2 regions of the Kyrpidia sp. genome follow, and region 2 is predicted to be linked to the other one. Evidence: riboswitches for the same ligand, from Rfam matches in the RefSeq annotation. Region 2 holds a riboswitch; the other holds the start of a gene.
The links. A riboswitch is a leader RNA that binds a small molecule or an ion and turns the genes downstream of it on or off. The one in region 2 is predicted to bind cobalamin.
Positions count from the first base shown of each region.

Region 1: another riboswitch for cobalamin. It lies ahead of K6T64_RS01575 (ABC transporter substrate-binding protein); the one in region 2 lies ahead of K6T64_RS08090 (energy-coupling factor ABC transporter permease).

Region 1 is NZ_JAILZZ010000002.1:15,106-19,517, forward strand. Features, by position in the region: gene K6T64_RS01570 (acyl-CoA dehydrogenase family protein) at 15-1,160, opposite strand; cobalamin riboswitch at 1,310-1,489, shown strand; gene K6T64_RS01575 (ABC transporter substrate-binding protein) at 1,709-2,680, shown strand; gene K6T64_RS01580 (FecCD family ABC transporter permease) at 2,690-3,718, shown strand; gene K6T64_RS01585 (ABC transporter ATP-binding protein) at 3,769-4,412, shown strand, end outside.
Region 2 is NZ_JAILZZ010000016.1:48,276-52,687, reverse strand. Features, by position in the region: gene K6T64_RS08105 (energy-coupling factor ABC transporter ATP-binding protein) at 1-233, opposite strand, end outside; gene cbiQ (cobalt ECF transporter T component CbiQ) at 226-1,011, opposite strand; gene K6T64_RS08095 (energy-coupling factor ABC transporter substrate-binding protein) at 998-1,306, opposite strand; gene K6T64_RS08090 (energy-coupling factor ABC transporter permease) at 1,296-2,039, opposite strand; cobalamin riboswitch at 2,270-2,469, opposite strand; gene K6T64_RS08085 (bifunctional YncE family protein/alkaline phosphatase family protein) at 2,746-4,412, shown strand, end outside.

The DNA.
Region 1 (4,412 bases), on a different contig from region 2:
CCTCTCCGCTGCTTTTAGGGGAGAAGCCCCATTCGCTTGGCGATAATCTCTTTCATGATTTCGCTCGTTCCGCCGTAGATCCGGGTTACGCGCATGTCCCGCCAAGCCCGCTGGATCGGATATTCGTTGACGTACCCATATCCGCCGTGAATCTGCAGCGCTTCATCCGCCACTTTGCAGGCCGTTTCCGTGGCGGTGAGCTTGGCCATGGAGGTTTCAGCCACTGCATCCACCCCTTGGGCGAACAGGTCCAGGGCGTGATAGGTCAACTGGCGCGCCTTTTCCACCTCCACCGCCATGTCGACCAACCGGTGGCGAATGACCTGGAACTGGGTGAGGGGACCGCCGAACTGCTGACGGGTTTTCGCGTACTCCACAGCCATATCTAAGGCCGCCTGGGCGGTCCCCAGGGTTTGCAGGGCGATCATCAGCCTTTCCCATTGAAAATTGTGCATCACCAGATAAAATCCTTTATTTTCCTCCCCGAGCTTGCGGTGTGCAGGAATTCGGCACTCATCGAAAAAGAGTTCTGCCGTATCCGAAGCGTGGTTTCCTACTTTTTCTAACTTGCGCTGCACGTGAAATCCTGCGTCATCCCGCTCGACGATAAATAAGGTCACACCCCGATGCCCTGCCTGGGGATCGGTTTTTGCCGCCACCACGTAAAAATCCGCATAGACCCCGTTGGTGATAAAAATTTTGTTTCCGGAAAGGACGTAACTGTCGCCTTCCCGCACCGCCCGGGTGCTGATGGCCGCCACGTCCGATCCCGCCCCGGGTTCGGTGATGGCCAAGGCCCCGATTTTTTCTCCTTGAACCCCGGGGACCACATAGGCTTGTTTTTGTTCTTCGGTGCCGAAGCGATAGACCGGGCGCATGGCGATGCCGATGTGGACGCCCACGGTATTGGCGAATCCCGAGGCGTTGAGCCGGCCGAGTTCTTCATGCAGCACTGCTTCCGCCAAGGGATTTTCCCCACTTCCTCCATACTCTTCCGCAATATTCAAGCCAAAATAGCCGAGTTCGCCCATCTTGCGCAGCACGGTCCGGGGCACCTGCTCCGCCCGCTCCCACTCGTCGACATGGGGGGCGATCTCTTTCTGCAGGAATTGCCGAATGGCACTGCGCAGTTCATCATGCTCGCGGGTGAATGGATGCATGGTGCCGTGTCTCCTTTCGTGTGAATGGGATTGCTCTCCGAGGCTTCGGGGACAGGTTGAGTATATCATCCAAACGGTCGTTTGAGAAGGAGGCCAGCTTGCCGGGCAAGGCGGGAGTCGTTATACTGGGGATGCGGATTCATGTATTGTGCAACGGAGACAGGCCGGGTGCCCTTCGGGGCGTAACGGGGAACCGGGTGAGAATCCCGGGCGGTCCCGCCACTGTAACCGGAGAGTGCGTTTTCAAGATGCCACTCGCCCATCGCGGGGAAGGCGAAAGCGCGCGAAGACCCGGAAGCCAGGAGACCTACCCGGTCGAACTCCCGAGGGGCCTTCGCGGAAAGGCCGGGGGGAGGCGGCGAGGGGAAGGACGTGAAGACCCTGCCGCCCGAACAGTATCGCCCCGGCGAAAGCCGGGTTTTCTTTTTGGGCTTCGGGAATCAGTCAAGAGCCCGGCCGGGCATATCCCGGCCCTGCTTCGGAGACAGCCTTTCCCCGGCCCCTCCCCCGGAGGAGAAGGCACATTCGGAGATGAGGGAGGCTCGGACATGGTCCGAATGGATGGGAAGCGAAAGTTCTGGACGGTCCTCGTTCTTTTCGCGGTGATCTTGATTCTTTCTTCCTGCGGAACTGGGGCGGCTCCTTCCGCGTCGCCCCAAGGAGGGGCGAGTCCGCCGGCAGTCACCCACTATCCGCTCACGATCAAAGATGACAGCGGGACATCGGTGACCATTGCCCGGGAACCCCGGCGGATCGTCTCTTTGATCCCCAGTCATACGGAGATCCTGTTTGCCCTGGGTCTGGATCGGAGGGTGGTGGGCGTCACGACGTGGGACAACTATCCTCCGGGGGTTCAAAAAAAGGTGGAAGCGGTCCTGGACGGATTGAACCCGCCCATCGAGCGGCTGGTGGCCCTTCACCCCGACCTGGTGGTGCTCGGTTCTCACAATGAGAGCATTGTTCAGACGGTGAGAAACGCTGGGCTGACCGCCGTGATGTACGACCCTCAAAGTCTGGAGGCGGTCTATCAGACTATCCAGGCACTGGGCGAGATCACGAACCGTACATCCCAGGCCGCGGCCTTGGTCAATCAAATGAAGGCCAAAGCTTCGGCCATTGCGGCCAAAGTGTCGCAAATCCCACCGGACAAACGGGTGAGGGTCTACGTGGAGGCCGATCCGAACCAATTATATACGGCGGGGAGCCACACGTTTATGGACGAGCTGATCCGTCTGGCCGGAGGCATCAACGTGGCGTCGGATCTAAACGGGTGGCAGCCGATGAACGCCGAAATGCTGATGCAAAAGAATCCCCAGGTGATCGTGGTGACCTACGGATATTACGTGCCGGATGCCGTGGACAAGCCGAAACAGCGGCCCGGATGGCAAGTCGTGGATGCCGTGCGCAATAACCGGGTGTATTCCGTCGACTCGGACTTGGTGAGTCGCCCGGGCCCCCGGATCGTCGACGGAGCGGAAACCCTGGCCAAGCTCTTCTATCCGCAGTTGTTCCAACCCTGAGCCGCAGCCATGAGAAAAGATCGTCGTCGGTCATGGATGTGGGTCGGGGTCTGGTTGGCCGCCGTCGCCGTGTCCCTGGCCGCCAGTGTGGCCATCGGACCGACCGCCACGGATCTGGACAGCCTCTGGCGGGCGATACTGGCGGGACCGGGTGCCAAAGCCCCGGAGGCTGCCGGGGGCTGGGTTCAGGCGGTGGTATGGGAGATCCGCTTCCCCCGGGCGGTTCTGGCCCTTTTGGTCGGGGCGGCTCTCGGGGCCGCGGGCGCGGCTTATCAAGGGGTGTTACGCAACCCCCTGGCGGACCCTTTTATCCTCGGCGTGTCTTCCGGGGCGGCCCTGGGGGCGGTGGCGGGTATTCTGTTCGGGGGACAGGTGGGCCTGTACGGCTTGTTCGCCGTCCCGGGGCTGGCTTTTGTCGGCGGCCTTGTCGGGTTGGCGGCGGTGTTTTGGCTGGGCTCGATCCGGGGGCCGGGTTCCCGGAACAATACGCTGATTCTCGCCGGGGTAGTGGTCCAATCGTTTTTTGGAGCCATCCTCACCGTGTTGATGGTGGCCGCATCAAACCGACTGCCCAATGTGATGCTATGGCTGTTGGGAAGCCTGGCCAATCGGGATCCCCGGCTGATCTGGAGTTTGGTTCCCGCCACTGTCCTGGGGTTGACGATGGTTTGGTGGGAAGCGCGGAACCTGAATGTCCTGACCCTGGGTGAAGAGGAAGCGGCACATCTCGGGGTGGACGTGGGGGCTGCCCGGCTGGTGATTTTGGGGGCGTCCTCCCTCATGACGGCGGCAGCGGTGTCCGTAGCCGGGATCATCGGGTTTGTCGGCTTGGTGGTCCCTCATGTGCTTCGCATCCTGGCTGGACCGGACCACCGTACCTTGCTGCCGCTGTCTGCCCTGGGGGGCGGCGTGTTTTTACTCTGGGCGGATAACGCCGCCCGCACCTTGGTTCCCGGGCAAGAGATCCCCATCGGGGCGATCACCGCTTTTTGCGGGGCGCCATTTTTTGCGTATCTGCTTCACCGGCAGGGGCGGTAGCGAGGGGTCGGCCGGGTCGACGAATTGGGGTGCGGAGAAGGGGGCGCGAGATGGACGGGGCGAGATTAGAAGCGATCGGGCTTTGTAAATCATACGGAGACCGGGAGGTTCTCCGGGATGTTTCGTTTTCCGTGACCCCGGGGACGGTCCTGGCGATAATCGGGCCGAATGGGGCGGGCAAGAGCACCTTGGTCCGCCTGGTGACGGGGATAGAGCCCCCGGATCGCGGCCGGGTGAGTCTGGACGGAGTGCCGGTATCGTCGTATTCCAGAAGGCAGTTGGCCCGGCGGATGGCGGTATTGCCCCAGACCCCCCTGGTGGCCGGCGGGTTTTCGGTGTACGATACGGTCATGATGGGGCGCCATCCGCACTTGAGGCCGTGGCGCGGCGAAACAAACCACGACCGGCAGGTGGTTGAACGAATTTTGTGGGAAACCGGGCTGAATGATCTCGCCGGGGTGACCGTGAACCATCTGAGTGGCGGCCAACGGCAGATCGTGGCTCTGGCGATGGTGTTGGCCCAGGAGCCCGACGTGCTCATCTTGGACGAGCCCACCACTTTCCTCGACATTGGCCACCAAATGCAGATTCTGAACCTCGTATGCGGGGGCACGGCGGGGCGGGGAAGGGAAGGCAGGAGGCCGGCGGTGATTCTCGTGCTTCACGATCTCAATCTCGCTGCACTCTACGCACA
Region 2 (4,412 bases):
GCAAGCTCTTTGCGGGCGTACCGAACCTCCTGCCCCCGAAAAAGGATTCGGCCGCGAAACGGGCGCAAAATCCCGTTCAAATGCAGGAATAACGTCGATTTTCCCGCACCGTTGGAACCAAGAAAAGCGACTTTTTTTCCGCGTTCAATACCTAGGGATACGCCCTGCAGAGCTTGGGTTCCATCTTCATAGTTATACTCGACGCCTTCTAATGCGAAGGTCGGCTTATCCATGCAACCGCCTCCCCACAAGCCAAGCCGCAACCGCCAGACCCACCACGGCCGCGCCCATCCAGGCGGCGGTTTTGAGACACACCGCCCATGGAGGCGGCAGGACGGTCAGTCGCCCGCGGTACCCCCGCGAGATCAGTGCTCGGTACAGATCCTCCACCTCCAGTCGGCTCTTGACGGCCAACGCCGCCCCCAGACGACCAAGGGAAGACAAGCTCCGGCTCCATGACCGATACCCCAGCCGAGAGGACTGAGCCACATACGTTTGTTGAGCCATTTCCATGAGAATAAACAAATAGCGATACATGAGATGCATCACTTCCAAGAGAATCTCGGGCACGTTCACCCGGCGCAACATGTCCACGAGATCCGGCACCGGCGTGGTAAGCGCCAGGACGTACATCGAAGAGGTTACGGCCAGCGCCCTGACCCACACGGTCACCGCCGTCCGAACCCCTTCTCCGTTCACTCCAATCCACCAGCCGGGGATTCCATCCATCGAGCAAACAAGGGGAAGTCCTGAAGGCTGTACTTGAACCAAGAGCGGGATCGCACCAAGCGACAAAAACGACAACGGCAGCGCCATGAAGCGAAGGAACGCCCGTATGGGGATCCCGGCCCCGTATCTCAGGAAAAGTCCCGCGATCACAGGTATAATCGCCGCTACCGGCGTTGGAAAGACAAACGCACTTCCTCCCAAAGCCGCGGCAAAAACTGTTTTTTGCAGCGGATGGAGCCTGCGCCACCGGTTGGCATGGGCCCATCGATCAACCGGACTCATGGCGATCCCTTCTGCGGGCATGAAGATAGCCAATGGAATAGCCGACAACCCCGGCACCCAAGGCTGCCTGGAGGGAAAACAGCAAACTCTCGATCTCACTGCCCGGGGGTTCCCATAAAGGGGAAAACCAGGGCCGGTAGTTCGGATCCAGTTGGTGTACCATCTCCTTCCCTTGATCATCCGATCCTTGGAACTCCGCTGTTCTGAGAGTCAATAACGGCAATGCCGCTAAAGCGACCGCCAATAAACCGAGAAATCCATTTTTCCCCCAACGCCGATGATGGTTATGCCTCATGGTGCGCCTCCTCAGCCAGGTTCATCGCTCGGCTCAGAACCTCGGGATTGTATTTCATCACCCAGTTCACCATGATAACCGTGAGCAGCCCTTCGCTGACGGCGAGCGGAACCTGGGTGACGGCAAAAATCGATGCGAATTTCCAAAATGATGCCGCTACTCCCCCGATAGGGGCGGGAAACGCTAAAGCCAACTGGAACGACGTCGTGACATATGTCGATAAGTCACCCAAAGCGGCGGCAAGAAATACAGCTACTCCTCGCCCGAATCCATATTTATGGACCACACGGAATACAAGATAGGACACTGTGGGCCCGACAACGGCCATGGAGAACGTGTTGGCGCCAAGGGTCGTGATCCCGCCATGGGCCAGGAGCAACGCCTGAAACAATAGGATGATGCAACCGACGACACTCATCGCCATAGGACCGAACAAAACAGCCCCCAGACCCACTCCGGTCGGATGTGAACTGCTTCCTGTGACCGATGGGAGTTTGAGAGCCGACAGCACAAAAGCAAAGGCCGCCGAAAGCGCCAATACAAGCTTCATCTTCAGATTGTCTCCGGCTTGTTTTTGTAAAGAACGAGTCCCGAGGATTAAAGCGGGCAGACATAGCACCGCCCAAAAAAGACACCAACCCAAGGGAAGATAGCCTTCCATAATGTGCATGGCATAAGCTTGGCGCGGGAGCCAAAAGGCCATAAACAGAACCAGAATAACCCACCTGACCATCTTCACTCCCCCAAATCTTCGACCGTCTTGTTTTCTTCAGGACATAGCAAAACCCCTTAACCACGAACATGTTAAGGGGTTTTCAAACATCCGGACCATTCATCACCGCTCAAAGACCTGCTTTTCTGTGCTCCGGCCAGTCCTGCGAAATCCCGCATCAAGCAGAGGACACCAGGCAAAGAACGGTGCGATCGCCTCACAGTGAACCACCCCCTATACCTCGTAGGGTAGAGTTCTTTTGGAAACGGGCCGGTATCCTGGCTTCGATTCATCACTGCCCTACGCCTTCCCAGTTTCCCAGTGGCGCCATGTAAGGCAGTTCCTCGTTACAGTGGCGGGACCGCGCGGGACTTGCACCCGACTTCCCGTTTTCCCGAGCCAGCGCTCTTTCCGAACAATGGCCTCGGGCACCCGTTCCAGGTATGAAATTGTTAAGAAAAGAACGATCTCTCACGCTCCAACACTGCAACTGTACAGATACGTCACCCGCCCACCAAGCCGGGTTTCGTTGAAAACAGTTTACTGACGATTGTATGGTCTGTCAAGCATGCGTCACATGATCCTTTTTTCGCAGTACTATGACCCACAAACATTACACAATCTTCAGATTTATAACGTTTCTATCTTTACACGCCGGGTCTATCATAGGACATGTCCGGTAATTGCCGGGCGTTGGAAGAATCAACAAAACAAGGAGGAGAGGCGCATGAAGGAGCGGAGGATTGCACGAAAAAGGTGGGTGGCGGGTGCAGCCATGGCTGCGCTCATGTTAGGGACCGGCTTAGCACCGGGATCCGCATGGGCCCGGGAGGCCGGGCCTCAATCAAATGGCACCGCGGTCACCTCCTACGACTGGGTCGTGACCCCCGCTGGGAAGCAGGTCACCCTGGGAGATTTCCCGATGGGTGGCGCCCTCAGCCCAGACGGTCGATACCTGGTGGTCTCGAACGACGGGCAAGGCACCCAGTCCCTTCAAGTCATTGATCTCAAACAGCAAAAGGTCATTCAGACCATACCCTACAAGTCTCCGGAAGCCCTCTATCTCGGCGTGGCTTTTAGCCCGGACGGAAAGACGCTGTACGCCTCGGCAGGCGGTAACAACAAGATCCGCGTGTTCCAGCTTCGCGACGGCCAACTGTCCGAGCAATCCCCCATTGTGCTCATCGGTCTAACCCCGGGGCCCAAGGCCAATAACCAAAAGGGAAATGCGTATCCCGCGGGACTGACCGTTTCGGCAGACGGCGGCTTCTTGTATGTCGTCAATAACCTGTATAATACCGTGGTCAAAATCGACACCTCCACGGGCAAGGTGGTGGCCCAGGGGAACGTCGGCCAATACCCGTACACCTCTCTTCTCTCCCAAGACGGAAAAACCCTTTACGTCACCAACTGGGGCGAAGACACGGTGACCGCTCTGGATCCGGACACCCTACAGACCCAGGCCACCATCAAGGTCGGTCTTCACCCGAATGCCCTGGCCCTGAACCCCCGCACCGGCGCGATCTATGTGGCCAACTCGGACAGTGATACCCTCTCGGTGATCGACCCTTCCCGGCAAAAGGTCGTTCAGACCATTTCCCTCGCTCCCTATCGAGGCGCCCTGCCCGGAAGCCAACCGGATGCCCTCACCGTGAGCCCGGATGGCCGCACCCTCTACGTGGCCAATGCCGGCAACAACGACATCGCCGTCGTCGATCTCGGCAAAGGGTCCCCCACCGCCCGGGCTGATGTCAAAGGCCTCATCCCCACCGGTTGGTACCCCACTGGAGTATACACAACGGACAGGGGAAAGCAGATCCTGGTCATTAACGCCAAGGGCCTCGGGGCCGGACCCAACACTCAAGGGCAGTATATCGGGAATATGATAAGCGGCACTCTTTCCATCATTGACGCCCCGAACCCAGGCGAACTCCTGCGTTACACCGAGCAAGTGAAGCGCAACAATCAACCCGCTTATGGGCCTGGGTCCAACGGGCGCCCTGGTGACGGCCGGACGGACCGGTTTCCCATCCCCCGATTCCTCGGCCAGAATTCCCCGATTAAGCACGTGATCTATGTCATCAAAGAAAATCGCACCTACGACCAGGTGTTCGGCGACATGGGCAAAGGCAACAGTGACCCGTCCCTGACCGAATTCGGCAAGGACATCACCCCGAATCTTCACAAGTTGGCCAACCAGTTCGTGCTCCTCGACAACACCTACACCGACGCCGAGGTCAGCGCAGACGGGCACAACTGGTCCACCGCCGCCGAAGCCAATGATTACGTAGAGAAAAACTGGCTGGCCAACTACAGCGGCCGGAACCGGGGATATGATTTCGAGGGCACAAACCCCGCGACCTACCCACAAAATGGATTCATCTGGAATGACGC